2 linked regions of the Gemmata palustris genome follow. Each later gene encodes a partner of the first gene's protein in a complex. Links are inferred from orthologs where the notes say so. Each region holds a gene or a part of one and is shown on either strand. Other genes may lie near its edges.

Region 1 (15,527 bases):
GCTCCATTACGGGGCCGATCCCGCGAGCGCTCCAACCGCGGGGAACCACATCTCGTCGTACACGAAGATGAGCCCGCGCCGGATCACGGCGGTGACGGACGGGACGAGCAACACGGTCGCGATCATCGAAGACGTTGGCAAAAACCACGAGTCGCTCTCGCCGTTCATGAAGGCCAACTACGCGGACAACTGCTCGGACTGCGTGAACAAGTCCCCCACAAACCTGCGGAACAACTACCGGTGGGGCGAACCGGACAGCGCGAACGGCGTCTCCGGCCCGCACAACGACGGCACGAACAAAGTGGCTCGACTGAACAACAACGCGACCCCGAAGGGTGGCCCGACCTCGTGCCCGTGGTCGGTGAACAACTGCGGCCCGAACGACGAACCGTTCAGCTTCCACAGTGGCGGCGTCCAGGCCGTGTTCGGCGACGGGCACGTCCAGTTCCTCCGCGACTCGATCTCGGCCCAGACCCTGCGGGCCGTTATGACGGCCGACTTCGGCGACCAAGTTAACCTGGACTAAGCAGTATCGAGCGTTTGCACCCCGGCCACCGGCCCTCGGTCGGTGGCCGACTGTTTTTCCCGACCCACGTGGAGTTCCAACAATGCGCTATCTCGTTCTTGCCGTGGCGGTCGCGTTCCTTTCCACCGGGTGTGGTGGAGAGGTGAAAAGCCCGCTCGGTGAGCGCGCGATTGTCAAAGGGAAGGTGATGGTCTCTGGCCAGCCTGTCACACGGGGCACGGTGGTTTACACCCCGGCAGAGGGGAACAAAGCCGACGAGCAGACCGGGCAAATTCAACCCTCTGGGGAGTACACGACTTCCGTTTTTCCCGGGAAATATAAGATCTCGGTCACCGGTTCTTCGTCCGTCCCAGCCAAGTACAAGTCCGCCCAATCTTCCGATATGACGCTCGATATCCCCAGTGCCGGGAAGAACGACGCGGACATTGATCTGAAGTAACCGCTCGGGCCGGTGATCCGATCGTAGGCCTTCCGTCGAACGACCGGGCATCTTTTTCGCTGTGATTTCTTGTTTACAACTCGTTCGCCCGGGTACGATCGGGACATGAGCGGTCGCCCCACACTGCCGGGGCTCGTCGGCCGCTCGCACCTCCCGACGCCCGCGTGATCGCCGATGAACAATGAAGCACCGCCCACCGGGGTTCACACCCCAGCGCCCTGGGTCTGCCGCTCGTGCCACAACGTTACGGGCGAGCAACCGGGGAACTGCCCGAGTTGCGGCGCCGCGCTCGAGCGCGGTGCCCTGTCCGCCGACACAACCTTCTCCACCCCGGAACGGCGAACCGTCACGCGCCTGCTGTGGTTGGGGTTCGCGCTCGGAATCCCCCTTATCGGGCTCGGGGTTTTCGACGCGATCAGTCCCAGTAGGCCGGTGACCGAAGCGCTCGGAGAAAAAGTCTTTTTGCTCGTCCAGGCGGGGCTCTGTACCCCGCTCGTGCTCGTCTGCGCCGGCCCGATCTTCCGGCGCGCCTGGCGCTCGATCCGCACCCGCCGGTTCACCCTCGATACGCTCCTCGGTCTGAGTATCGGCGCCGCGTTCGTCTACAGTTCGGTGGCCGTTGTGTACGCATGGTCCGGGGCGCAACCACTCCAGCCCCGGGCACCTGCCACGGAGCTCCGTCCCGAACTGGAGGGCGGGGTCCGGGCGGTCGCCCCCACTCAGCGCGGCACGATCGACCCCTTCTTCGAGAGCACGGGGATGATCGTGCTCCTCGCTCTCGCCGCCCGCGCGATTGAACTGCGAGCGCGCGACCGCGCCGCGACCGCGCTCCAACAACTCGCTCCACTCGCCCCGAGAACGGCCCGCGTCCTGCTCGTCGACGGAACCGAAGAAGACCGCGACGTCCAACTCGTGCGCCCCGGCGAACTCGTCCGGGTGCGCCCGTGCGAGCGCGTTCCCGTAGACGGTATCATCCGCGAGGGCACCACCACGATCGACGAATCAATGCTCACGGGCGAATCGACGCGCGCGGAGCGGGGGCCGGGCGGCTCCGTCCTCGCGGGAAGCGAGAACGGGCTGCGCGCGATTACGGTCGAAGCCACGCGCACCGGGTCCGATACGATCCTCGACCAAGTTGTGGGGCTGGTCAGCCAAGCACAGCAGCGGCGCGCCGAGTTCCAGCGAACCACGGACCGCCTCGTGGCGTGGTACGTTCCCGCGGTACTGGTGGCCGCACTCGCCGCGTTCGTCGGTTGGGCCGCGTTCGGTCCCGCGGGCTCGGCCCTGACCTACGCGGTCGTCTGCGCGGTCGGCGTTCTCGTGGTGGCGTGCCCCTGTGCGGCGGGCCTCGCCGGGTCCGTTGCGGTGGTGCTCGGGATGCGCCGCGCGGCCGGGGCCGGGATCTTGTTCCGGGACGCCGCGGCCCTTGAGCGCCTCGCGGCCGTCGATACCGTCGTGTTTGACAAGACGGGCACGCTCACCGAGGGGCGCCCGCGCCTGATCGAAATCATCCCGAACATCGGGACGTCCGGGAATCACGTCCTCGCCCTGGCCGCGGCCGTCGAGCGCGGGACCGAGCACCCGCTGGGTCTCGCGATCGTGTGGGAGGCCGTCAACCGGAAGCTCGAGATCACCCCGGCCGAAAGCGTGGAAGGCGTACTCGGTAAAGGGGTGCGCGGGCTCGTTGATGGCAACCGGGTGTCGGTCGGGCGCCTCGGGTTCATTCAGGAGTCCGGCGCGCACAGCGAACTCATGCCGAGCGAGGCCCGGGCACACCGGCAGCGCGGGCACGTCGTTGTGTTCGTGGGCGCGGGTCCGCGCTGCACGGGGTTGATCGTGTTCAACGACCCGCTGCGCCTCGGCGCGCGGGGCGCGGTCGAGGGCCTCCGGGCCGCGGGGCTGAAACTGCTCCTGGCCACCGGGGATCACGCTGAGACCGCACACGGGGTCGCCCAGGCCGTCGGCATCACCGACGTGGTCGCGGACGCCCTCCCGGTCGAAAAGTTCGCCATCGTGCAGAAGCTCAAGGGCGAGGGGCGCATCGTCGCCATGTGTGGTGATGGCATTAACGACGCACCGGCCCTCGTCGCGGCCGACGTGGGAGTCGCGCTCGCGAGCGGAACCCGGACCGCGATCAGTACCGCGGGGATCACCCTGGTTCACTCGGACCTTCAGGCGCTCGGGGTCGCGCGGGAACTGAGCCGGGCGACCGTGCGGACGATTCGCCGGAACCTGATCCTCGCGTTCGCCTTCAACGTCGTTGCGATTCCGATCGCTGCCGGCGCGCTGGTACCGTTCGGCGGGGGGCTCATCAATTCCGTTTGGGGCACCGCGGCGATGAGTTTCGGGGCGCTCGCGGTTCTGGCGAACTCCGCCCGCCTCGCCTTTTATCCCGTCGGCAAGTGACTCAATCGGCGCGGGCCGCGGCAACGACCCGCTTGCCCGAGAGGAGCCGAACGCCCACGTTGAGGAACATCACTACCGTCACCAGCACGAACGCCGCGGTCCACGCGAGTTGGATCTCCGGTGACCCCGGCGCGTACTTCGCGAAATCGTAGATGTAGAACGGAAGGAACGGCGTCTCGTCCGACGGGGTTCGGGGCATGTACTGTGATCCACCGGCCGTCAAAATGAGCGGTGCCGTCTCACCCGCGATCCGCCCGACCGCCAGAAACACCCCCGTAATAATCGCCGGAAGCGCTGCGGGCAGGAGTACCTTCACCACCGTCTGCCACCGGCTCGCCCCGAGCGCGTAGCTCGCTTCGCGCAAACTGTTCGGCACCAGTCGCAGCGATTCTTCTGTGGCTCGGATCACGACCGGGAGCATCATCACCCCCAGCGCGAACGCACCGGCCCAACCGGAGAACTGCCCGCGTGACGTGGTCATCCACACCGGGTACACGAGCAGCGCGTACCCGAAAATTCCGATGACGATCGACGGCACCGCGCCGAGCGTCTCCGCCACGAACCGGAGCGGCGCGACCATCCGATTGTTCCGGTACTCGGCGAGAAACACCGCGGTCAACACACCGACCGGTACCGCGAACGCGGTCGCCAGCCCCACCAGAATGCAGCTCCCGTACAGCGCGTGTGCGAGCCCGCGCCCGCCACTGTCGTTGGGAAGCTTGGTGAAGAAGTCCAAATTCACCCCACCGGCCCCGCGAACGGTGATGTACCCGAGGATGAGGAACAGCGGCACCACGGTGAGGAACTGACACAGCGCCAGCGCCCAGCACATCACGCGGTCCGAGCGCTGGGCCTTCGATCGACTGGCCGTGATCTCCTCCGCGGTCCGCGCCGGTTGTCCGGTTTGACCCTCGGCCAGTTCGATCGGCCGGGCGCGGCGCGCGGCGGGCTTCGACATCCACCGCACCACGATTCGGGCCGTGAAATTCATCACCAGCGTGATGCCGAGTAGGAGCAGCCCGAGCGCGACGAGCGCCCCCTGCTTCACCCCGGGCGGCGCCTCGAACAGCTCTTTGGCGATCACGCTGGGAATGGTGTCGCCGGTGCCGTTCAGCCGGAAATCGAGGTAGTGCGAGTTGGCGATCACCATCGTGACGGCCATCGTTTCGCCGATCGCGCGCCCGAGCGCGAGGAAGCACGCGGCGATGACTCCGGGACGGGAGTAGGGGAGCACGACGCGCCAGATCGTCTGCCAGCGGGTGGACCCCAGGGCGAGAGCGCCTTCGCGCTGCGACCGCGGGACCGCCTGCATCACGTCGAAACTGACGGCCGTGATGTACGGCAGGATCATCACCGACAGCACCAGCCCCGCTGCGAGAATGCCCTGGCCGGACGCGATATTCGGCAATCCTAGCGTATCAAAGAACGGCGCGAGGCCCTGCTTCGCCAAGAACTCGCGCCCCCAGAAGCCATACACGACGCTCGGAATTGCCGCGAGGAGTTCGAGCAGGAACGCGCACACCTTCCGTAATCGCGGCGGGGCGAGTTCCGACAAGTAAGCCGCAGCGCCGACCCCGAGCGGCACCGCGATCAGCATCGCAATCAGCGACGTGGCGACGGTGCCGTACACGAACACCAGCGCGCCGTACTCGTTGCCGTCGGGGAACCACTTGGTACTCGTGAGCAACCGGTACTTGCCCGGCTCGGACAGCACCGGCCACGCCTTATACACAAGCACGGCGATCAGCGCCGCAGCAATCGAGAGCACGAACATGCCGGCCGACTGGCACAACCAGCGGAACACGAAGTCGCCGCGGGACGGTGGGTGCGATTGGTGTGCGGTCATGTGTGTATTGTTGTAGCCCCGTAAGGGGCGTCCGATGGTAGCCAGGGGTGAAGCGCAGCGCAACCCCTGGCGTGCGGAACCGGCATGTTTTGGTTAGCCCCGTAGGGGCGTCAGAGTGTAGCGCAGCGCAACCCCTGGCTACACTCTGACGCCCCTACGGGGCTATTCCGTCACTCGAACGTCACTTGCCCGAGCTTCTCCTGGATCTTCTTGCCCAACTCTTCGGGGAGCGGGGCGTAATCCATTTCCTTCGAGAACTTCTGCCCGTCCGTCGTCGCCCACTTCAGGAACTCGACGATCGTCGGGCCGGTTTCCTTTGGCAGTTTGGCGAACAGGATCGCGTAGCTGATCCCCGAGATCGGGTAGGACTTCGCGCCCGCTGCGTCGGTCAACGAATACGTGAGGTCGTGCAGCGAGTACGGCTCCTTCTCCGGTTTCGCCTTGATCGCCTCCGCCGCGGCCGCGGTCACCCCGTCGGCGTCCGCGGAAACCCACTCGCCCGCCTTGTTTTTCAGCTTCGCGGCCGCCAGTTCGTTCTTGCGGGCGAACAGCAACTCGACGTACCCGATGGTGCCCGCGTTACCCTTCACGAACCCGGCCACACCGTCGTTGCCCTCTTGACCCACGACGCCCTGAACCCAGTCCGGTTTGGTGCTCGCCTTCAGTTTGCCGCCGCTCACCTTCGACAGGTACTCGGAGAAGATGTTCGAGGTACCGCTCTTTTCAGCACGAGCGACCACCACGATGTCCTTGTCCGGGAGCGCCACGCCGGGGTTCAGGTCGGCGATCCGCTTGGCGTTCCACTTCCGCACGCTCGGGTCGCGGAGGTAAATGTCGGCCAACACGTCGCCGGTCAGTTTCAGTTCCTTACCGCTGATTTCCGGCACGTTGTAGACCACCGCGACCGCGCCCATCGTCAGCGGGATGTGGACCACGTCGCCGCCCTTCTCCTTTGCGGCGGCGAGTTGCTCTTTCGTCATCGGCGCGTCCGAGCACCCGAAGTCCTTGGTCTTCGCGGTCATCTGCTCGACGCCGTAGCCGGACCCCTTCGAGACGTAGTCGATCTCGACGTTCTTGGCCGTTTTGTACTCGCCCGACCACTTCTGCATGAGCGGGTTAACGAACGTCGCGCCGCCGCCACTGATCCGCTGCGCCGACCGACCACCACCGCACCCCCCGCACCCGGCGAAAAAAGGCAGTGCGAACACCAACGCGGCGAAGGCAAGGAACCGGGGCATCAGGTAGTCTCCGTGGGGACGGATCGGGCCAACGAGTGCGCACAACTTATCGCTGTCGGCACCCGCGGACAGCCCGCGATTCGTGAAGGTTTCGTGTAGCCCACGGGTGACGCTCGAACACTCGCCCTCGCAACATGTTGTCTCGCGCACGAAGGTAACCCCGGGCGCGAATCCGCGGTCTTTCTGAGCCACTTTCGCGGAACAAGAAGTCACCTCGATGTCGTCGGGGAGCACATGAGTGGGACGGTGGTGCCAGGGCCGTTGAGTTCTCGTGGTTGTGCAACTCCACCCGCTCGTTGACACTCGCGGTTCGCCAAGAGACTCAGGCGAACCGCGAGTGTCAACGAGCGGGTGGTGTTCCCACCCCCGTCCACTTCCGCACACTCAACGGCCCTGCCCCTGGTCTCATGCCCCGCCCGGGCTAACAATTGCTAACCTTTTGGCCCCGGGTTGTTTTTGGAGTGCTCCACGATCGCCACAACTACTGCACTTTCAATATGTTCCGATTATTTCGCTGCTGAAGCAGCCCGTTGCGAAGGCTAACATCGGCTAACAATCACTGCAAATTGCAAAGCCCCGGACAATTTGCGACTAACCTCACGACTAAAAAACGGTTCGAGTTGGCTAACAATTTAAACGGCTGAACCGCGTCGAGCATCGTCATCCGTCCAATCACCCGGAAACACCCGCGCCGCAAGGCGAACTCGCCACGACCAGGCGATGCCGGGACTCCTAAACGGACACTTCCCCATATTATACATTAGTGGACACGCGAATACAAACAGTTTGGGGCCGGATGGCGCGATTGAATCACCCGCCCCCGGGCGGAAGCATTCGCGACGCGCGTTGTGCTCTTGGCCGCGGGACTCATCTCCATAAGCTAAGCGGAGTTTGCGCCGAAGAATCCCTTGCACCCTGCATCCGCTCCATGCCGCGGGCTCACCTGTTGATCGAGAACCATGCCGAAACGTACCGACATCAAGAAGATCCTGCTCATCGGCTCCGGCCCCATCATCATTGGCCAGGCGTGCGAGTTCGATTACTCGGGAACGCAGGCCTGCAAAGCACTTCGCGAAGAGGGCTATTCGGTCGTCCTGGTGAATTCCAACCCGGCGACCATCATGACCGACCCGGAGACGGCCGACCGCACGTACATCGAGCCGATCACCTGGGAAGTTGTTGAGAAGATTATCGCCGCGGAGCGCCCCGACGCGCTCCTCCCCACGCTCGGCGGGCAGACCGCGCTCAACACCGCGATGGACCTGTTCAAGAAGGGCGTGCTGGAGAAGTACGGCGTCGAGATGATCGGCGCGAACGCGGACGTGATCGACAAGGCCGAGGACCGGCAGCGGTTCAAGGACGCGATGCTGAAGATCGGCGTCGCGGTGCCGAAATCGGTCGTCGTTCACTCGCTCGAAGAGGCGATGCGCGCGGTTGAGGAAGTGGGGCTGCCGTGCGTCCTGCGCCCGAGCTTCACGATGGGCGGGAGCGGCGGCGGGATCGCGTACAACCGCGACGAGTACCGCGACCTCATCACCCACGGGCTGCAACTGTCGCCCACCACGGAAGTTCTCGTTGAAGAGTCCGTGATCGGCTGGAAAGAGTACGAGCTGGAGGTGATGCGCGACCGGGCCGACAACGTCGTCATCATCTGCTCGATCGAGAATTTGGACCCGATGGGGGTCCATACCGGCGACAGCATCACGGTCGCGCCCTCGCAAACGCTCTCCGACAAGGAGTACCAGCGGATGCGCGACAAGGCGAAGGACATCATCCGCGAGATCGGCGTCGAGACCGGCGGGAGCAACATCCAGTTCGCGATCAACCCGGCCGACGGGCGCATGATCGCGATCGAAATGAACCCGCGCGTGTCCCGCAGCAGCGCCCTCGCGTCCAAAGCCACCGGGTTCCCGATCGCGAAGATCGCGGCCAAACTCGCGGTCGGGTACACGCTCGACGAGCTCCGCAACGACATCACGCGCGAAACGCCGGCCTGCTTCGAGCCGACCATCGACTACGTGGTAACGAAGGTTCCCCGGTTCGCGTTCGAGAAGTTCCCGGAAGCGAACCCCACGCTCACCACGCAGATGAAGAGCGTCGGCGAGACGATGGCAATCGGGCGCACGTTCAAGGAGTCGCTCCAAAAGGCGCTCCGCGGGCTGGAAGTGAACCGGTTCGGCATCGGGTGCGACAAGCGCGACCGTTGGGGCACCGCGAACCCGCCCGCGCGCGAGGAGATCACCTTCAAGCTCTCCAGCCCGAACGCGGACCGGATCTGGTACCTGCGGTACGCCTTCCTCGCCGGGATGTCGCTCGACGAGATCCACCAGCGGACGAAGATCGACCCGTGGTTCCTGCGCGGGGTCGAAGAACTGGTCGCCATCGAGAACGAGTTGCGCGCGGCCGGGTCTCTTGATAACGTGACGCCCGAGCTGATGCTGAAGGCCAAGCAGAGCGGGTTCATCGACCGGCAACTGGCGCACGTCTGGAACGTCGCGGAAGCCGAAGTTCGGAAGCTCCGCAAGAGCTTCGGAATTGAAGCGGTGTTCAAGAGCGTGGACACCTGCGCCGCCGAGTTCGAGGCGTACACGCCGTACTACTACTCGACCTACGAGCCTGGTGCGCGGGTCCAGCGGCCGGGCCAGCCCGTGTACTTTTCCCCCGGCGAAGACGAGGTCCGCCCGTCCAGCGGGAAGTCGCGGATCATGATCCTCGGCGGCGGGCCGAACCGCATCGGCCAGGGCATCGAGTTCGACTACTGCTGCGTGCAGGCCGCGTTCGCGCTGCGCGACAACGGCTACGAAGTCATCATGGTGAACTCGAACCCCGAGACCGTGAGCACCGACTACGACACGTCCGACCACCTGTTCTTCGAGCCGCTCACGCCCGAGGACGTGCTCAACATCAACGACAAGATGAAGCCCGAGGGCGTGATCGTGCAGTTCGGCGGGCAAACGCCGCTGAACCTCGCCACGTCCCTTCAAGACGCGGGCGTGCCCATCATCGGCACGAGCGTGGACAGCATTGATGTGGCCGAGAACCGCGAGCGGTTCGCCAAGCTCGTCACCGAAATCGGGCTGCTCCAGCCCGCGAACGGCACCGCGGTGGACGAATCCCAGGCCCTCCGCGTCGCGCGCCGGATCGGGTTCCCGATTCTCGTGCGCCCGAGCTTCGTGCTCGGCGGGCGCGACATGAAGATCGTGTACAACGAGGACGAACTCACCGCGTACATTCGCCGCGTCGAGCCCGATTTGTCGCGCGACCGCCCAGTGCTGATCGACCAGTTCCTGGAGAACGCGACCGAAGTCGATGTGGACTGTCTGAGCGACGGCACCCGCACGGTGATCGGCGGCGTGATGCAGCACATCGAGGAGGCCGGCATCCACTCCGGCGACTCCGCGTGCGTGATCCCGCCGTACAGTTTGCCCGCGGACGTCATCACGGAGATCAAGGTCCAATCGCGGAAGCTGGCCGCAGCGCTCAACGTGAAGGGGCTGATGAACATCCAGTTCGCGGTCGCCGGGATTCGCGCGGGCGGCACGGTCACGGACACGCCTAAGGTTTATATTCTCGAAGCGAACCCCCGCGCCAGCCGCACCATTCCCTTTGTGTCGAAGGCGACCGGGGTGCCGCTCGCTCGACTCGCGGCCCTTGTAATGGTGGGCAAGACGCTCGACGAACTGGGCGTGAAGGACGAGGTCATCCCGACGCACTACTCGATCAAGGAGAGCGTGTTCCCGTTCAACAAGTTCCCGGGCGTGGACATCATCCTCGGGCCGGAGATGAAGTCCACCGGCGAAGTCATGGGGATCGATGACTCGATGCCGATGGCGTTCGCGAAGGCGCAGCTCGCGGCCAGTTCGCGGTTGCCCGAAGGCGGAACGGTGTTCATCTCCGTCGCGAACCGCGACAAGGACGCGGTACTCCCGATCGCACGCGGGTTCGCCGAGATGGGCTTCAAGGTGATCGCGACGCGCGGGACAGCGCAGTTCTTGCGCGAACGCGGCGTTCCGGTGGAGGACGTTCCGAAGATCGCGGAGGGCCGGCCGAACCTGCTCGACCACATGAAGAACGGGAAGGTGCAGTTGGTCATCAACACACCGACCGGGCGGGGCAGTTCCACCGACGAGTCGAAGATCCGGGCCGAAGCGGTGGCCAGTCGCGTGACCGCGATCACCACAATTTCCGCCGCACAAGCCGCCGTCGAAGCGTGCCGGGCGCTCAAGCAACAACGACTGACCGTTACGGCACTCCAGGACCGGTTCCCGAAGAAGTGACCCTCAGCGCGAGCGGGCCGCGTTACGCAGCGGCCCGCTCGCGCCGCACCGGGCTCCCGATCGTTTCCATCAGCGCTTGCAAGCCGTGAATGTGCTTGCAGCAGTACGCGCGGCGGTTCTCGCCGTTGTAAACCGCGTCCGGGCAGGTGCAGTGCCAGTTTAGATGACCGTCGCCCGCGCGCTCGGCGGCAATTTGGTACTCTTCGCGCCCGCCGGTCACGTTCCAGGTCATCACGCACCCGGCCTCGTGCGGGTCCGGGTTGCGGTACGTCACGCGGAACATGTACGGGGCGGGCGTGCGCTTCTTATCGGGGCCGGGCAGCACGACGGTAACGATGGCGAACGACCCGCGCGGTTTATTTTCTTTGACCACAGTTCACCTCATTCGGTGGTGTGTTGGGTGTGTTGAATTATACCCGCACGGGTGTCCACTCCCGATGTCGGTAGCCCGGTACGGTGGTAGATTGCAAGTACCCCGAACGGAGCGCCGTGCATGATCGACGACACCCAACCGACCGACGCGCAGACGATGAAATCGTTCATCCGCGAACTGGCGCGCAAGAACCGCGTGGCCCAGAAGAACAAGGACGCGATCAGCCTGGAGATTTGCCACAAGTTCACGGCGCTGCCGGCCTACGCCGCCGCGAAAACGGTGATGTGGTACGTCGACGCCGGCAGCGAGGTGCGCACGCGGCACACACTCCCGGAGGCGCTCACCCACGGCAAGCGCGTCATCGTCCCGTGGTGCATCGTCGAGACGAACGAGCTCGAACTGTTCTGGCTCGAAGACATGAGCGAGCTGGTCGAGGGCGCGTACAAGATCCTGGAGCCGAAGGCGGAACTGCGCGACCTCCCCGCGAAGAAAGTTCAACCCGAAGAACTCGACCTCGTGATGGTGCCGGGCACCGCATTTGACTTGCGCGGCGGGCGCATGGGCCAGGGCAAGGGGTACTACGACCGTCTGCTGTCGCACGCCCGGCCGGACGCGCCGCTCGTCGCGCTCAGTTTCGACTGCCAGATCTTTGAGGAGATCCCGGTCGCCGCGCACGACGTCTTCATGGACCAGGTGCTGACCGAATCGCGCACCATCAGCGGCAAGGGTCGAACGGGGAAGTGAACCGATGCGGGAGGACCGGTCCGCGACTCAATTCTGGCAATCGGTCGCGCTCCGGCTCATTGCCATCTGGCTGATCGGTTGGGCCACGATCCTGTGGTTCCAGGGGTGCCTCGTACCCTCCACGCGCAACGAAGTGCTCCAGGATCAACAGAAGATTACGGGTTCGGAACCGCCCACCCCCGAGCCGCGCCCGGGTCCGCGTTAAGGTAGTTTTCTCCTTTCAGCACGCGCACCCGCGCGGTATCCTCAAACACTGTTCCCATTCTTTGTTCTCCCGGACGCGGCCCTCGCAGCCGCGCCCACCCTCCCCGGGAGCCTCACATGCTGAATCGCACGCGCCGCGAACTGTTCGCGGACATCGGTCGGGGCATGATCGCCGCCAGTGTCGGCACCGCGTTCGCCCACGATCTGGGATTCGCTACCGCCTTCGCCGCCGACGAACAACCCGCCCGCCTCACGTTCGGTGACCTCGACCCGCTCGTGAACTTCCTCCAGGAAACGCCGCCCGACAAGCTCGTGTCGGCCGTCATCACCAAGCTGAAAGGCGGCACCGAACTCAAGCAACTCGTCGCGGCAGCGGCCCTCACGAACGCCCGCGCGTTCGGCGGCGAGGACTACATCGGGTTCCACACGCTGATGGCCCTCGCCCCGGCGTTCCAAATGTCGCAGGAAGAGACGAAGGCCGAACTCAAGCCGCTCGCGGTACTGAAGGTGTTGCACCGAAACGCCTCGCGCCTGAAGGATTTCGGCCCGACGAAGGAAACGCTGAAGACCGTAGCACCCGGGAAACTGGCAACGACCCGCGGCGGTGAGCAGCTCCGCGAGGTGACCCGCAAGGGCGACTTGGCCGCAGCCGAGGCTACCTTTGCAGCCATCTGCGCGAATGGGAAGCCGGAAGACGCGCTCAACGAACTTATGGTCGAAGTGGACGACGCGACCGAAGTTCACCGCGTGGTGCTGGTGTCGCGGGCGTGGGACTTGACGCGGTTCGTCGGCACCGAGCGCGCGAGCACGATGCTCCGGCAATCGGTTCACTACTGCGTGAACATTGAAAAAAACGCGAGCCAGATCAAGTACAACGGCCCGATCCGCGAGCAGCTCCCGAAGCTCCTGGACCAGTACAAACTCGTCGGATCGAAGCCGGGCACGAAGGCGGCCGACGACGCCTGGGTGGTTCAGTTCGCGGACACGGTCTTTAAGTCCGACGCGGCCCAGGCCGCCGACGCGGTCGCATCCGCTCTGTCCGAAGGCTTCAGTGCGGACGCGATCGGTGAAGCGCTCTCCCTGGCTGCGAACCAGCTCGTGCTCCGCGACGAGGGGCGCCCGAAGGCGTGGGTGTCCCCGGGCAAGCCGGAGGGGAGCATCCACGGCGACTCGATCGGCGTCCACGCCTGCGACACGATTCACGCCTGGCGGAACCTGGCGAGCATCGGCGACCGCCGCACGCAGGTCACGAGCCTGATTCTCGCCGGGTACCAGATCGGTCGCGACCGCGCGAACCGGGCCGAGTTCCTGAAGTGGGATGCGTACCCACGGACGGAACACTCCGACAAGGTTAAGGGATTGCCGGCGGACTCGCTCCTGAAGGAACTCGACGGCGCGATCCGCGACAAGGATCAGGCCCGCGCCGCGGCCCTCACCGCGCGTCTCAGCGAGACGTCCAACAGCGCAAAGGACGTGTTCAACCTGTTCCGCACCTACGCGATCAGCGAGGACGGCGCGCTGCACGCGGAAAAATACTACGCGACCGCGAGCGACGAGTTCGCGCGGGCCAGGGCCGCGTTCAAGTGGCGCCAACTGATCGCACTGGCCCGCGTGACCGCCAGCGCCTACGGCTACGCAGCCCCCGCACACAAGGAAGCGTGCGAACGGTTGAAAGCGTAGTGGATTAAGCAAATCCCGCCCACCGCCACGGGCTGACGAGCCGCGACCGCGAGGGAGCGGGGTCGGAGACTGCCCGGTGAGACAAGGAAGAGCCGCGGATCACGTAGATTACGCGGATCAGACAAAGGAACGATTTGAAGCCCCGCAACAGCGGGGTTCGCCTAATGATTCAAGAACTTCACGTCGCGGACGTTCTGCTCCGCGACGGTCCGCGTGATCTTCCCGGCACGCAACAGCAACCGCACCGACTCGTCGCACGTGTACATCCCCTCCTCGCGCCCGGTGAGGATGTAGTTGTCGATGCTCTCGATCTTGCCCGTGCGGATCGCGCTCGCAATCGGGTGCGTGTTCCACATCACTTCGAGCGCCAGGTGCCGCTTCTCCGTCTTGTTGATGCTCGGAAGCAACCGCTGACTCACGATCGCGCGCAGACTCATCGCGAGCTGCGACCGCACCGCCGGCTGTGCGTCCGACGGGAACAGGTCCGGGAACCGCGTGATCGCGCCCTTCGCGTCGCGCGTGTGGAGCGTGCTGAACACGAGGTGCCCCGTCTCAGCAGCGCTCAGGGCCATTTGCGCGGTTTCGCGGTCGCGGATCTCGCCGACCAGAATCACGTCCGGGTCTTGTCGAAGACCGTACTTCAGCCCGTCCGCGAACGAGAGCACGTCGGCCCCCACTTCGCGCTGCGTGACCACCGAGTTCGGTTCGCGCGGGAACTGGTACTCGACCGGTTCTTCCACCGTGATGATGCGGTACCCGCCGGTTTTGTTCAGCCGGTTCACGACCATCGCGAGCGTGGTCGATTTGCCGGAGCCGGTCGCCCCGGTGACGATCACCAGCCCGTCGCGAAGAGCAACGAGTTTGGCCGCGAGATCGGAAGGGAACCCCGCCCACGCGAGATCAGGAATCGTGTCGGGAATGACCCGAAAGCACCCGCACGTGTCGCCCCCTGCAAGAAAGAGTGTCGCACGAAACCGCGTCATCTGCCCCGCGACCGGGCACTCGAAGGAGAAGTCCGCGTTCTTGTTCACCTGCAATCGCTTGAGAGCGTCTTCCGGGCACGCCGAAAGCAGAAGTGTTTCGATCTCGTCCGAAGCAATCGGCGCTTCCGGCAGTTCGGTAAGATCGCCGTGTAACCGCATGACGGGTGCGTGCCCGGCGACCACGTGTAAGTCGGAGGCGCCCGCCTGCACGGTCCATTCGAGCCACTGGTGCAGCTTCTCAGCAATGGCGTCCGACATGGGAACTCCTCCACAAACGGCTCAGTCCATTTCCTTCTTAGGCGTTCATCAGTGCGGCGCTGCGAAGTCTCATTTTGATGTCATTTGAGGAAATTTCGTAGGTTATCAACGCGACGCGCCTCGGTGAGTCCGCCGCACTTGGTGCAGCGTGGGTGAACGACCATTCCGAGATCAGTCCCGAAAAAACGATGCGTCTTCTGCACAATCTGGATCGTAGTTCAACTGGATTTCGCACTGCCCCGCTGCCCCAACCTTGACGGCAGCCCCATACCACTGATGCCCCAGTACGGTTCGTGACTCATTGATGTCAATCAACAACAAGGTAATCTCGCTGGGCGTGTTGAGCGATGTGATTTCGCCGCTCGACAGATTTACCCTGAGCTTGGTGATCCACGATTCTCCTTGTTTATTATACCTCACCTCGAAAATGACCTCGTGCCACTCCGAACCCGTCAAGCGAGATTGAGCGGCACTGTAGATTAATTCAGCAAGCCGTTTCAGTGTTTCGTCGTTCATGACTCCACCCCATATCGCTTCAACGCATCCCGGTTCA
Region 2 (14,500 bases), 4.2 Mb from region 1 along the record:
CGATCTGTCCGGCCTGAAGACGTACTACGACATCGAAATTCCCGGGCTGCACAAGCAGGTCGTGCGCGCCGAGAGGCTGATCCCGCCGGGTACCCCCGACGAGAAAAAGCTCGAATCGGCCGTCTTCCGGTTCAACTGGCTGACCGCCCCGGGCACGCCGGTGTTGCTCGCGGCCTTACTCTCGATGGTGCTGCTGAATATGACGTGGGCGCAGATGAAAGCGTTCGCGCGGAAAACTGCGTACCAAATGCGAATACCGATTCCGACGATCGCGTTCATGCTCGGATTGAGTTACGTCACCAAGTACGCGGGCATGGACGCGACCCTCGGCGTGGCGTTCGCCGCGACCGGCGTGTTGTACCCTTTCTTCGCCGCGATGCTGGGCTGGCTCGGCGTGTTCCTGACCGGCACCGACGCGGGAAGCAACGCCCTATTCGGCGGGCTCCAGAAGATCACCGCGACCGAGGTGTGGAACGCGCACCACGCCGACGCGATGAGACACCTCACGCTCGATCAGGCGCAAACGCTGATTTGCACTGCGAATAGCACTGGTGGGGTGATGGGCAAAATGATCGACGCGCAGAGCATCTGCGTCGCGACCGCGGGCACGAATCAAGTGGGCAAGGAAGCCGACATCTTCAAAGCCGTCATCGGGCACAGCATCCTACTTGCGGGCATCGTTGGGCTCCTCACCGCGCTGCAAGCGTTCGTACCCCCATTCACGCTGATGGTCCCGAAGTGATGTGAATCCGAAACGCCTTTGTAGCCCCGGATGGGGCGACCGATGGTAGCCAGGGGTGCAGCGTAGCCGAAGGCGAAGCGCAACCCCTGGCGGGCTCCCACGAACCACGGTGATCGGTCATTTGCGTGCCGGCTGTCAGGGGTTGTGCGTGTTGTCTACCAGGGGTTGCGCGTTGCTCCACCCCTGGCTACACTCGGTCGCCCCCATCCGGGGCTACAAAAACAACACGCTTCTGTCTTCTGATCTCTGCCTTCTTTTGTGCCCTTTGTGGCCATGCTTGCTGAAGTTCGCGCTCACCACGGCTCACTTCTTGAACTCGGAGTACGCTTCCGCGACCTTGCCCGTCTTGGCGTCGCCGATGTGCGCGTACACGGCGTACTTCAGCTTCATTTCGCCACCCTTCGCGATCTTCAGCAGTTCCGTGTTGTCCTTCTGGGACGGGAAGCCACTCCCCTTTCGGGCAAACGGGTTCGCGGCGTTGAGGCCGTAAGCGCGAACGTGCCAGTTCGACTTCGGGTTAGCCGGGTGATCGAACACCGCGATGCCGACTTCCTTACCATCGAGCGTGCCCGAGTAGTCGATCCACTCGGTGGGGTGCCCCCAAATCGGCAGGTTGTCCTTGGCCGGCGGGTTCACCGTTGTGCCCTCGGCGGTGGTCACGGTCGCACCGGTTTTCTCGCTCGGCCGCAGCCCGTCGTGAACCCGGATGCCGAACGAACCCTCCTTGGTGTCGCCGAACGTGATCGGGCACACACTCGCTTTCAGCGTGATCTCGAACGCGAACGTGCGCCCCTCCTTACCGTCGACCAAGTGAATCACGCGGACCTCGTCCATGATCTTCACGCCGTCCGGGGTGCGCCATTCGTTGTGCGTTTCGACGCTCGCGTGGTTCTTCGCGTGCTGTTTCGGCGCGCCCACTTTCACGCACGCGATCTTCCCGTGCCGCGGGCCGCTGTTGTCCTTCGCCTCGCTCCAGAAATCCACGCCTTTACCCCCCTTCTCGGTCGTTTTAATCTTCAATTCGATGCCTTCGGGGATCACGTCGCCGTGACAGAACCACACGGACTTCTGGTGAACGTGGTCTTTGGTCGCCTCACCCGGCGTGTCCTTTTCAACGGGCCAGGGGCGTGTGACGCCGACCCCGTTCGGCGCGAGTACCGGGTACAGGTAGGGCTTGGCGACCGAATCCGCGGTGGCGTACTTCGCGACCACGGTCGACCCCACCTTGAACTCGATCGCGTCCTTGCCAACGGCGACGGACACGTCGTCGCCCCGGGCGAACGCGGGCACCGCAGAAAAAGCACCGAGCAGCAGCAGGCAGCGCATGAGATTGGCTCCGAACGGCGGGAGAGAACGCGGGGTGTAGTGTCCGCAGGCGGGAGGCGCGTGTCAAGGATCGCGCCGCAGAGCGAGGCCCGAACGGGTAGAATCACCACATGAGCAAGAAGAAGAAAGTCCGCGTCGAGTTGCGGAAGAACCGCGAGAAGCCGCCGCGCGAGAACGACATCACCCGCGACTACCAGGAGGGCGACGGGCGCGCGGATGACGCGCGGTCCAGCGAGCGCGTGCGCGCGAAGGGGAACCTGTCCCGCTACCGAACCGTCGTGCAGGACGAGGCCGCCGACGGCTCGACCATGCCGTCGGTGAACGCGGACGAGTGCCTCCGCGGGCGCGTGCTGCGCGTTCACGGGCTCGCGTCGGTCGTGGAAACGGACGACGGCCGCGTCTTTCGCTGTGCGGTGCGCCGGCTGCTCAAGAGCCTCGCGACCGACGAGCGCAGCGTGGTCACGACCGGGGACGTGGTGTGGATTCGCCTGACGGGAACGGGGAGCCGGGATCAGGCGACCGGGGCCGGAGAAGAACAGATTCCGGCGGAACCCGCGACTGAGCCGGCCGAAGTTCCGGCCCCGAAAACCGAATCTCGAACACCGACCATCGCTCAAGAGGGCGTCATCGAGCGCGTCGAACCGCGTCACGGCGTTCTGACCCGTGCGAGTCGGCGCCGAGAGCACGTGCTGGTCGCGAACATCGATCAGCTCGTTATTGTTATGTCGCTGGTCGAACCTAACCTGAAACCGCACCTCATCGACCGCTACCTCGCCGCAGCACAACAGGGCGATTTGAAACCCGTCCTGTGCCTGAACAAGTCCGACCTCGCGGACGCGATCGAGCTCCAATCTTTGATCGGGCTGTACGCGCAACTCGGGGTGCCGGTGTTCCTGTGCAGCGCCCGCACGGGCGCCGGCGTGGACCGGCTCCGTGAACAGCTCCGCGGGCGCTCGACCGTGTTTTCGGGGCAGTCCGGTGTGGGTAAGTCGTCGCTCCTCAACGCGATTCAGCCAGAACTCGCCCTCGCAGTGAAATCCGTGAGCGAGGTGAACCAAAAGGGCCGCCACACGACCACCTATTCGCAGCTCATCAGGCTGGATTTCGGCGGTTGGGTGGTGGACACCCCTGGCGTAAGGCAGCTCTCCCTCTGGCAAGCGCGCCCGGAGGAAATGGAGGGCTACTTCCCCGAATTCCGGCCGTTCGTGCCGCTGTGCGGCTTCCCGGACTGCACCCACACGCACGAAACGAGCTGCGCCGTCAAGGACGCGGTCGCCCGCCGGTTCATCACAAGCCGCCGTTACCACAGCTATTTAGGGCTCTTCAACGGCACCACGGAGGAGTAATTTTGGAGCAATTCGCACAACCCGCGCCTTCGTCAACTCCGCACCCTGGGGTGACTTTACCGGTCTGGAAACGGGGTGAGTTTGCGTGAAGAGGGTAGTCAGTGGGTGCCGAAACAAAATGAGTCGCTGACACAAGTCAGTTAAGCTTTCCCAATTATTCCGGGCACCTGCCTCGGGCAGAGTCCGGCTTCAGGAGAACTCACTCATGGCGCGTTCGCACAAAGTTCTCGGTTTCCTGCTCGTAACGATCCTCGGCGTCTACGGCTGTGCGAAGGGACCGGGCGCGACCCCGACCGAAAATGGCGCCGCCGCAACCGCTAAGGTCCAGAAGCTCGAAGACGACTATCGCGGCGCGATTACGGCCCGCGACCAGCTCCGCCAAAAGCTCGCCGCGAGTGAGGAACTGGCCGCGAAGACCAAGAAAGAACTGGAGCAAACTCAAGCCGCCGCAGCAACCGAGCGCGACGCACTGAAGACCGAAGTGAAGACCCGCACGGGGGAGCGCGACGCGCTGCAAGCGCAGTTCGAGTCGTTCCGCAAGACCCTGCGTGACATGCTCGGTAGCGCGGACACCGCCGTGAGCAAACTGAACCTGCCTGCCACGCAATCGCAGCCGATCATGACCTCGCTCGGCGCTCGGAACTGATAACAAACTGATCGGACGAAACTTCAACGGGGTAGTGAAGCACATTGGCTTCACCACCCCGTTGAAGTTTCTGCTACTGCCCAACCAGAACTATTCTCGGCGTCCCCTGAAGTGACACAAGTCGTCCTTGCGGGTCAGCGCTCGTCAGCAGAGGATAGGCCTGTCGCCGTAATCCGTATTCGGGAGGCCGATGATGCGCCCCACATATTCGTTTCCCGAGGCCGTGGTCGAAGCGATCGCGCGTGATCGGTATGGGCACCCGGACCCGCGCGTTCAGGAGCGCATGGAGATCCTTTGGCTCAAGAGCAAGAACCAGACCCACGGGTGCATCGCCGAGCTGGCCAATGTGTCGCGGTCCACGGTCCAGCGGGTGCTGCGGATCTTCGCGGTCAAAGGTCTGGACGGCGTCCGGTCGTTCGGTTGGAAAGGCCAGCCCAGCGCCCTGACGCCGCACCGGGCCACGATCGAAGAGGAGTTCCGCGCGCGTCCGCCGCACACGGCTCACGACGCGGCGCGGCGGATCGAGGAGCGGACCGGCGTCCGACGGAAGCCATCACGGGTCCGTAAGTTCCTGAAGGACGACCTGGGGATGAAGTGCCTGAAGGTGGCCCCAATCCCGGTCCCACCGAAGAAGACCGTCGTGGAACACGCCCGAACGCAGGCGGACTTTTTAAAAGGCGGAACTGGAACCGAAGCTGGCGCAGGCTCGGGGCGGTAACCGGACCGTGTATTTCGTAGACGCGTCGCACTTCGTGTTGGCGTCGTTCCTGGGGTGGGTGTGGTGCTTCGTGCGGCTGTATGTGCGGGCGGCGAGTGGCCGGCAGCGGTACAACGTGCTGGGCGCGCTCAACGCGGTCACGCACGAACTGGTGACGGAGATCAACACGACCTACATCACGGCGACCTCGGTGTGTGCGTTGCTCCGCACGATCGCGAACCGAGGGATGCCGATACCGGTCACGTTGGTGATGGACAACGCCCGGTACCAGCGGTGCGCGTTGGTGCAGGGCGCGGCCAAGGAGTTGGGTATCGAGTTGCTGTTCCTGCCGAGTTACTCGCCCAACCTGAACCTGATCGAGCGACTGTGGAAGTTCGTCAAGATGGAAGTTCTGAACAGCCGCCACCATCAGGATTTCAAAAAGTTTCAGGACGCCATCGACGGGTGCCTGGCTGATCTGACGACCAAACACCGCCAGAAGCTGGCCACTCTGTTGACGCACAACTTCCAGACCTGGGGCAATGTGTCACTCCTGAATGCGTAAAGCATAAGACCGTTCTCACACGGCCGGGTCTTTACCGTTCGTCCAGGGGCCGGCGAGCGATTGGTGCGGCGGCGGTTGCACGGTGCCGCCGTCACCGCCGCTCCACCCGAAGACCTGATTTGGGCGTCCGCCCTGTTTGCTGCGTTTCTCCCACCGTTCGGCCCACGTCGAATCCGCGGTCGTAATCGCTCGCTTCTCGCGATCCCAGAAGAGCGCCCGACCCGTGCGGTAGCTCTGCACGGCCATTGCCGCAGTCGTAACGGCCACTGCCCCCAGGTCCGGCGGGCTGAACGTACTCTGGCGCTTGGCTCGAACGCAGTCGAGGAAGTTCTCCCACAACGCTTCGGTATCGTTTCGCGGCGGTTCCACGCTCTCGAACGAGGCCGCTTCGGGCGCTTGCTCCATCCGCGCCGGGAAACTCGCGCCGCGCGTCGGATCGTCGCGGAACACCTGGAACCCGCCCTTCACGAACTTGATCGCACCTAACCGCCCACGAATGACTTCTTCGATCGGGTAGCCACTCAGGGTCGTTGCAGTGACGACGAGCTGGCAGCCTTCTTCGTAATCCGCGACCACAGTGCCCACATCGGGAACATCACGCCCGTCGTATTCGAGGTACAGTCCGCCGCCGGCGGTCACGCGGGCCGGGAACCGCACCCCCATCGCGGCGCTCATGCGTGTGACGTGGTGCGTGAGCATGTCGGTGAACGGCCCGCCGCTAAACGGCCACAGGCACCGCCATTGCGCGAACGCGGCGCGGTCGAACGGCTGCTCGCGCGGGGTGGGACCGACGCGGCTTCCCGCACACTCGAACTGGTGGCCGAGGAACAGATCCCAGTCGACGGTCTTGGGCGTCATCTGCTTCGCGAGCCGGTAGAACCGCCACTGGCCACGAACGTCGTTGCGGAAGAAGCCCGTCTGTGCGTGAGCGACGTGCCCGATGGTGCCAGTGCGGATCGCGTCGAAGGCCCGCATCCAGACCGCGTCGGCCATCGCCTGCACGCCCACTGTTACCACCCGGCCGGTGTGCTTCCAGGCGTCCACCACCGCCACGGCCTCTTCCGCCGTGCGCGTCATCGGCTTCTCGATGAACACGTCTTTGCCGGCCGCGAGTGCATCGATCGTCATGCGCCCGTGCCAGTGGTCCGGCGTGGTGATGCACACCGCGTCCACGTCCGCCCGGTCGAGTACGACGCGGTAATCCTTCGTGACGTGCGTCTTGTCGGCGCGGTCAAGCCGGCACTTTCGCGCCGAGGGGTAAAGCCCCTGCGCGTACCGGCGCCGCGTGACCTTCCCGCCGAAGTGAACATCGTACTCGTCTTCGAGCCCGTCCCACACGTCACACACCGCGACCGGCGTAACCGGCTTGCCCTCGGCCGCGAACTTATTCACAAGGTCGATATGGGCTTGCGCCCGGCCACCGCACCCCAAGAACGCGATCCGCACGCGCTCGTTGCTGCCCACGACGTTGCCGTAGGCGGCCGCCGACAGCGACAGCGCCGCGGCCGAGCCAAAAAACTTGCGGCGATCGAGTGGCGGAGGTGTTGGCATAAGTCCGGCTTCCCGCCCCAAGCGAGAGGAAGTTTGGGGCCAGTCTTCACTTTTTGGACGTCCCGACGGCGCGAATCGTTCCCGACATCATATTCGATCGGCCACAGCATTCGTAAGATACATCGAGTTTGCGCCGGGATTACACACCGTAACGACGAGGACGAAACTCACCACATGCAAGCGAAATTAGCTCTGGCGGACGGCACCGTGTTTACCGGCCGCGGGTTCGGTGCGACCGGCGAAACGACCGGCGAAGTCGTGTTTAACACGTCCATGACCGGCTACCAAGAGGTGCTCACGGACCCGTCGTACACCGGGCAAATCGTGACGATGACGTACCCGCTCATCGGCAACTACGGCACCACCCCGGACGACCAAGAATCCACCCGCGTGCAGGTCGCCGGGTTCATCGTGCGTGAACTCACCCGGGTACCGAGCAACTTCCGCTCGAACAACTCCCTCGACGGCTTCCTCAAAGCGAGCAACGTCGTTGGTATCGAGGGTATTGATACGCGCGCCCTCGTGCGCCGGCTCCGCGTGCGCGGGTCGATGAACGGCATCCTCTCGACGGCCGACCTCGACGACGCCTCACTCGTGAAAAAGGCCCGCGAGTTCCCCGGCATGGAGGGGCGCGACCTCGTTTCCGAAGTTGTTCCGAAGCAAGCGTTTAAGTGGCAGAACGGGTTCGGGGAATTTGCCGATCACGTGATCCCGTCCCGGCCGGCGACCAAGCGCGTCGTCGCGATCGACTACGGCATGAAGTGGAACATCTTGCGCTGTCTCACGCAGGTCGGTTGCGAAGTCACCGTTGTTCCCGGCACCGCGACCGCGGACGAAGTGCTCTCCCACAACCCGGACGGAATCTTCCTGTCGAACGGCCCCGGCGACCCGGCCGCGGTGGGGTACGCGATCGACACCGTGAAGAACCTGATCGGCAAGAAACCGATCTTCGGCATCTGCTTGGGGCACCAGTTGCTCGGTTTGGCGTTCGGCGCGAAGACCTTCAAACTGAAGTTCGGGCACCGCGGAGCGAACCAACCGGTGCGGAACGAACTCACGAAGCAGATCGAGATCACCACGCAGAACCACGGCTTCTCGGTCGATCCGAGCACGCTCCCATCGAACGTGGTCCCGACGCACATCAACCTGAACGACAACACGCTGGAAGGACTGAAGCACACGTCACTTCCGGTGTTCAGCGTGCAATACCACCCGGAAGCCGCCGCCGGCCCGCACGACTCCAGCTACCTGTTCGAGGACTTCCGCAAGATGATGGGGTGAAAGTCATTAATCGCCCCACAGTGTGGCGCGAGATAACTTGACAGGACCGTTAGTGCGGGACGAAGTCAAAGAATTATGTGACCGGCTTCATGGTTGATACATGATAGCCGGCCAAATCACATCCAACTCAGCACAAACGCAGCTCCAACAACCCAACGTTTCACACGCCGTCAGCCGTAACGGACAACACGTAGCGCCGGTCCATACGCTGTGGCGTGGGGCGGCTTATCGTTTCCCTGCACATGGGCACCTCCGGTACGCGCACGCGGGTCGCAATGACGACCGGTTCCCCGCGCACTTCGGCGTTCCGCTCCGGGCGCTTCCCGTTCAGCACGAGGCCGATCCACGTGTGCCGCACGCACAGCTCGTAACTCGTGAGGAGCACCGCAAACGTGAGCACGTTCACGAGCAGGAACTCTGTAATCATTGGTATCGTGGTCGGGGCGAACAGCACCTGAAACGCTGCCTGCACCGGGAAGCCCGCGAGGTAGCACCAGTACGAGGCCCCCGAGAGGTACTTCCACCGCGGGCCGGCGCTGGAGAAGTGCTTCTGAAACAAGCCAATCAACCCGCCGATCATCAGCCAGGTGTACAACCCGCCCAGGAAGATTGCGGCCGCCTTCCACACGGCCAACCACGCGGGCGGAGCGCCCCGTACCGCGTCTTCCACCCAGTTCCCGGACACGGTCAGTTTCAGCATCGCGGGGAGCACCACGAGGTTCGCGACCGCGAGGCGCAGCGCCCACCGGCGGCCGACCCCCGCGAGCGCGTCCCGCTGTCGGTACAACGTCGCGCCCACGAGGAAGAACCCGAGGTAGTACGCGAGCACTGCAACTTCGGGCGCCCACCCCTTCGGCGTATCGATCCACCACGTGGTCATGTCCCACAAGAGCGGCACGGTGAGCGCTGCGGCGCAGGGAATTTTCCACCGCGAGTGGAGCACCCGCTGCGTGAGTGCGTCGAAGGCGCGCACGCTCCGAACCGGAATGCGCGCGCTCAGTGCGGAGAGCACGAGGAGCGGCACGCAACACATCAGGAGGTAGTAGAGGAACCACAGGTGAAAGTTTGGCCCGATCCACCCGCCGACATCGGCCGCGTCCCATTTGGCGCCGCGAGCGCCCGCGTGGTGCGCGAAAACGAGGTGCAGCGCCGGGCACAGAACCAGTACCGCGAGTGCGAGCGGGAGCGCGACCCGCGCGAGCCGGTTGCGGACCAGTTCGCGCGACCCGCGCCGCGCAGCAAGTGCGCTCGCGCCGAACCCGGCGAGCACAAAGAACAGTTGCATGCGAAAGTCGTGGACCGCGAAGTAGCACACGTCGGCGGCGAGGTGGCGCGTCTGATCGCGCACCGGGAACCCGACCAGCCCGGAGGCGGTATAGGGCAGCACGCCGTGCGTGACTAACCCGAGGAACATCGCGACCACGCGCAGGTTATCGAGAGCGGCGTTGCGGGTCGAAGGTGGGATTTGTGCGGCCATTATCCGTGCCGTTTCCGGGCGAATTCCTTTCTACCGGAGGTGAGCAATAGGCGCGGGCAACGCAGAATGGTACGCACGGAGTGGGTCCGGTGCAACCCCGATTCAAAGGTGCGAAAATCCGCCGAAGGTGTACGCGGCGGGCGCACTTCGGCTATGATTTTTTCCACCATGAACGACGAAGCCGCCCTACTCGCCGCGATCATCGCGCACGCGGACGAAGACACCCCGCGCCTCGCCTACGCGGACTGGCTCGACGAGCACCGGCCGGACGCGGGACCGTCGCCCGCGAGCGGCCCGTCGGCCCGGGCCGATTACATCCGCGTGCAGTGCCGGCTCGCGCAGCGCCCCTACGACGACCCGGAGTACCCGGCGCTCCTGGAGCGCGAGGGGGAGCTCGCGCACTGGCTCGAATCTCACACAGGCGCGGCCGGTGCGCCCGAACTCCCCACCGACCTGGAATGGTTCGGCAATTTCACCTCCGGGGACGACGGCTCGTGCCGGCGCGGGTTCCCGGAAGAGGTCGCGTACACCGATTACGATGAAGAGCCGGAGGAGAACGTCGAGCGCATGGTCGCCGCGCTGCCCGTCGCGTTCGCCACCACTACCGTGCGCGCGCTGCGGCTCGAGGACGTGTACGGCGCGGAGATCGCGGGCCTCGTGAGCGACCCGGTCGCGGCCGGGCTGCGCGGGCTGGCGCTGAACTACGTTGACGACGGCGACGAGACGACCGCGGTCCGCGCGATCGCCAAATCGAAGCACCTGACCGGGCTGCGCCGACTGGATCTCGAGTTCTCGATCACCGACCCCGACCTGAAGCGCCTGGCCAAAGCGCCCCTGGACGCCCTCGAAGAACTGGCGCTCGACCAGTTCACGCCCGCGGGGGCAAAGGCGCTCGGCGCGGCCCGCTGGTTCCGCGCCCTCCGCGCGCTCCGGCTCGAAATGGACCACCGGGACGCGCTCAAGGCCGTCGGCGAACTGCCCGCGATGCCGAACCTCGGCGCGCTCACGTTCCAGGGTTCCACCACACCCACGACGACCGCGGCCCGCAAGTTCATCACGTCCGGTTCGTTCCCGCGCCTCGGGTATTTGGAGTTCTCGCACGCGCAACTGACGCCCGACTTGATCGCCATGCTGTGCCGCGGATCGTGGGCACTGCGCCACCTCAAGTTGCACAACGTCGAGGTCCGCAAGGCCGGCGCGGAAGCGTTGGCGAACGCGACCTTCGCCGGTTCGCTCCGCGTGCTGGATCTCTCCGACTGCCAGATCACGTCCGGGGGCGTACAGGCCCTGGCCGGGTCCGCGAAGCTCGCGGGGCTCCGGCACCTCGACCTGTCCGATAACCCGATCGGCCCCGGCGGGTTGGCCGCCCTCGCGCGCAGCCCGCACCTGCGCGGGCTGCGCAAACTGAGTGTTCGCGGGTGCAACAGTACGAAGGCGCCCATCGATTCCGCCGCACTGATAAACTTCCTCACCGCGCTGCAGGCGCCGGACCTGCGCCACCTGAACCTGAGCGACCTCCCGGTCGGCGTCCGCGGCGCGAATGTGATCGCGGCCGGCGGCCCGTTCGCGAACCTGACCCGACTCGAGCTGGCGGACTGTGCCCTGCGCGAGAAGGGGGCGAAGGTACTCGTCGGCTCAACCGCGCTCGGTAACCTGACGGTCCTCGACCTGAGCAACAACAACGCGGGCCGCGGGGCGATCAAGCTCGCGAACCCCAAAACGTTCCCGCGCCTCGGCCACTGCGACCTCAACCGCAACCGACTGCCCAAGGGCTGGCTCGCCCGACTCCGGGCGCGCCCCGGGGTGAGCGTTTAGCGCCGCGGATTTCGTGCCCGAAAGAACGCGCGCCCGCGCGCTTTATGCGCCCGACCCAATACGAAATACGAATCGCCAAATTACGGAACACCAAGTACCGCGCCGCATGACCGATCCCGATGCCGATGCCCTGTTCCGCGCGATCGTTCGCCACCCGGACGACGACACCGCGCGCCTCGTGTTCGCCGACTGGCTGCAGGAAAACGGGCGCACGGAGGAGGGCGAGTTCGTGCGGACGCAGTGCCGGCTCGCGGCGGCGGAACCGGACGACCCAGAATACCCGGCGCTCGTCGACCGCGACGAAGAGCTGCGCCTGTGGTTGAGCGCGCACGCGCCCGGCCCGCGCCCCACGTTTCCCGGCGGCCTATCGGTGGACGGCGGGAAGTTGTGGTGGTGGCAGTCGCACCGCGGGTTCCCGCGGTTCCTGGAATTCGACGGGTACGAGCGCTACGGGGCCAAGGCCATGCGCGGGCTGTCATCGGCCCTGGCACGCGCGTTCGAGGCGCTCCCGACGCGCTGGCTCGTCGTGCGCTTCATCTCGCTCGCGCAACTGGCCGCGCTGCTCAAGCAACCGGTGTTGAGCGGACTAACACAGTTCACGCTCGTGTCCGGCTACGGCGGCGACGAAGCGAACGAGGTGGCCCGGCTCGTCGCGAACTGTCGCCACTTGCGGAACCTGCGCGGGCTGGCCCTCGCCGTCGAATTCGGCGACGCCGGAGCCGAGGCGCTGGCGGGCGCGCACTGGGGCAACCTGGAATGGTTCTCGCCCGCGTGCCACGAAATGACCCCGGCCGGGTTGCGCGCCCTCGCGGACGCGGACTGGTTTCGCCGGTTACGCGAACTCACGCTCGATGACGGGCTGCCCGGCGCAACGTTCGAGGCGCTCGTTCGGTCACCCGCGTTCCCGCGCCTGCACACGCTCGACGTGTCGCGCAACGGGGCGCTCACCGCGACCGGTTGGGAACTGTTCGCGCGCACGCGGACGTTCCCGGCCCTCGCGCGCCTGCGGTGCGGGGAAGGGGACATGAGCGGCGACCGGTTCCCGCTGCTCGCGGGCGCGGCCGGGTTCGACCTGCACGCTCTGGACGTGCGCACCTGCGGCCTCGGTCCGGGTAGCGGCGCGGCCCTCGGATCGGCGCCGTGGGCCGGCTCGCTGCGCGCCTTGAACCTCGCGCTCAACGCCCTCGAACCGGCCGACGCGAAGGCCCTCGCCGCGTGCAAGCGGTTCGGCAACCTGCAACACCTCGACCTCTCCGGCAACGCGCTCGGCCCGACGTGCCTTTCGGCCCTCGCGAGCAACCCCGCACTGCACGGGCTGCGTTCACTGCGCCTCGACGGGCGGCCGTTCGACAACCGCGGGCTGGCGCCGACGCACTTCAACCGGTTCCTCACGAAGCTCAACATGCCGGACCTGCGCCACCTCGACCTGTCGGGGCGCCCGGTCGGTGCGACCGCTGCAAAGAAGCTCGCGGACCCCAAGTTCTCCGGGCTGCGCCGGCTCGCGCTGAAGGGCTGTAAGCTCTCCGATACTGCCGTGGCCAAGCTCGTCGCAGCGCCCGCGCTGTGCAACCTGATCCAACTGGAACTCAACGACAACGCGCTGAAGACCGGACCGAAGGAACTGGGCGACCCGGCCGTGATGCCGAACCTCGCCTCGTGCTCGCTCACCGGCAACCCGATCAGCGCACCGGTAGCACGCAAGCTCCGGCTGCGCCCCGTTGTGTCCGGCCTGCCGAAAACCGCCAAGCGCCGATCCTGACCCCGGAGAGCCTTTAATGCCACTTCACTCGCTCCGTGTCGCCGGCGCGCTCGTCGCGCTGCTCACCTTTAGCGCACTGGGGTCGCGCGCCGCGGACCCGCTCCCGGCGCCGATCGACCCGCGCGGCCTCCCGGGGCCGCTCGTGCTCGGAGGTGGAGGCAAGTTGCCCCCCGACGCGCGCAAAGCGTTCTTCGACCTCGCCGGGAAGGATAAAGCGAAGATCGTGGTCCTCACGACCCCGGACGCGCAGGAGAGGGCCAACGATCTCGTCAAAGCGTGGGAGGAACTGAAGCCCACATCGGTAGTGATTCTGCACACACGCAACCCAAAGAAGGCCGACGACGCGGACTTCGTCAAGCCGCTCGCAGATGCGACCGGCGTGTGGTTGCACAACACCGACGCCCGAAATTTAATTACGGCGTACCGCGGAACGCTCGTCGAAAAGGAGCTGAAGAAGCTGCACGCTCGCGGCGGGGTCATCGGCGGCACGGGCGGCGGTGAAAGTGCGATGGGTGCCCTGCTCGTCGGAGTAGGAGAAGAGCCGGTCGCGGGTCTCGGCCTGCTGCCGGGCTTCATCATCGACGAGAAGTTAACCAAAGTGATCGCGGCGCGCCCCACTCACATCGGTTTGGAAATTCCCGACGAGGCCGCCGTGGTGATTCGCGGGCGCGTGGCGCGCGTGATCGGGGACTTCCCGATTACCGTTCACATCGCGAAGGGCGCGGGCAAACCGGCCGCGAACGAAGAGTACAAGCCCGGGTCACTACTCGATCTGGTCCAGCTCCAGCGGGCCGCGTTCAACCGCGCCGCGAAGGATTCGTTCCCGCCCGCGAAGCCGGCCGCCCCGGTGGTGGCGAAGGGTTCGCTCGTGATCGTCGGTGGGGGAGGTGCGGCCGCAGAGATTTGGAAGCGCTTCATCGAACTCGCGGGCGGACCGGATTCCACAATCGTGGTCGTGACGTCGGCAATGGAAGACCCGCTCGCACCGGAATCAAGCGAAGAAAAGGCGCTCAAGCGGTACGGGGCGAAGAACGTGGTCGCCCTTCACACCCGCGACCGAAAAGAAGCCGATGGCCTGAAGTTTTCCGACGTGCTGCTGAAGGCGAAGGGGGTGTGGTTCAGTGGCGGGCGGCAATGGCGGTTCGTCGATTCTTACGAAGGTACGCTCACCGAGAAGCGATTCCGCGACGTGCTGGTTCGCGGTGGCGTGATCGGCGGAAGTTCGGCCGGCGCGAGCATCCAGAGCGAGTTCATGCCGCGCGGTCACCCGCTCGGCAACACCGTGATGGCCGCCG

Evidence for each region.
Region 2: the proteins of carB (region 1) and carA are in contact, whole or in part, in a solved structure (PDB 1KEE), measured with the Escherichia coli proteins. The link is inferred for Gemmata palustris from one-to-one orthologs.

Annotation. Positions count from the first base shown.
Region 1 is NZ_JAGKQQ010000001.1:2,380,294-2,395,820, forward strand. Bases 7,106-10,932 are described here. They hold carB (carbamoyl-phosphate synthase large subunit), read left to right. Parts: upstream 7,106-7,414; coding sequence 7,415-10,732; downstream 10,733-10,932. Other genes in these bases: J8F10_RS09690 (hypothetical protein), read right to left, coding at 10,755-10,932. Outside these bases: J8F10_RS09660 (DUF1559 domain-containing protein), read left to right, coding at 1-526; J8F10_RS09665 (hypothetical protein), read left to right, coding at 609-965; J8F10_RS09670 (heavy metal translocating P-type ATPase), read left to right, coding at 1,140-3,371; phosphate ABC transporter permease subunit PstC, read right to left, coding at 3,373-5,217; phosphate ABC transporter substrate-binding protein PstS, read right to left, coding at 5,388-6,455; more of J8F10_RS09690, read right to left, coding at 10,933-11,105; J8F10_RS09695 (5-formyltetrahydrofolate cyclo-ligase), read left to right, coding at 11,226-11,849; J8F10_RS09700 (hypothetical protein), read left to right, coding at 11,854-12,054; J8F10_RS09705 (hypothetical protein), read left to right, coding at 12,171-13,733; J8F10_RS09710 (type IV pilus twitching motility protein PilT), read right to left, coding at 13,895-14,974; J8F10_RS09715 (hypothetical protein), read right to left, coding at 15,146-15,490; J8F10_RS09720 (mandelate racemase/muconate lactonizing enzyme family protein), read right to left, coding at 15,487-15,527. UniProt on the Escherichia coli protein: Large subunit of the glutamine-dependent carbamoyl phosphate synthetase (CPSase).
Region 2 is NZ_JAGKQQ010000001.1:6,538,494-6,552,993, reverse strand. The notes cover bases 6,301-9,100. They hold carA (glutamine-hydrolyzing carbamoyl-phosphate synthase small subunit), read left to right. Parts: upstream 6,301-7,047; coding sequence 7,048-8,154; downstream 8,155-9,100. Other genes in these bases: J8F10_RS27270 (acyltransferase family protein), read right to left, coding at 8,315-9,100; J8F10_RS27280 (Gfo/Idh/MocA family protein), read right to left, coding at 6,301-6,873. Outside these bases: J8F10_RS27310 (L-lactate permease), read left to right, coding at 1-742; J8F10_RS27305 (DUF6807 domain-containing protein), read right to left, coding at 1,046-2,068; rsgA (ribosome small subunit-dependent GTPase A), read left to right, coding at 2,179-3,414; J8F10_RS27295 (hypothetical protein), read left to right, coding at 3,620-4,060; J8F10_RS27290 (helix-turn-helix domain-containing protein), read left to right, coding at 4,251-4,778; J8F10_RS27285 (IS630 family transposase), read left to right, coding at 4,786-5,322; more of J8F10_RS27280, read right to left, coding at 5,338-6,300; more of J8F10_RS27270, read right to left, coding at 9,101-9,631; J8F10_RS27265 (TIGR02996 domain-containing protein), read left to right, coding at 9,800-11,446; J8F10_RS27260 (TIGR02996 domain-containing protein), read left to right, coding at 11,553-13,205; J8F10_RS27255 (cyanophycinase), read left to right, coding at 13,222-14,500. UniProt on the Escherichia coli protein: Small subunit of the glutamine-dependent carbamoyl phosphate synthetase (CPSase).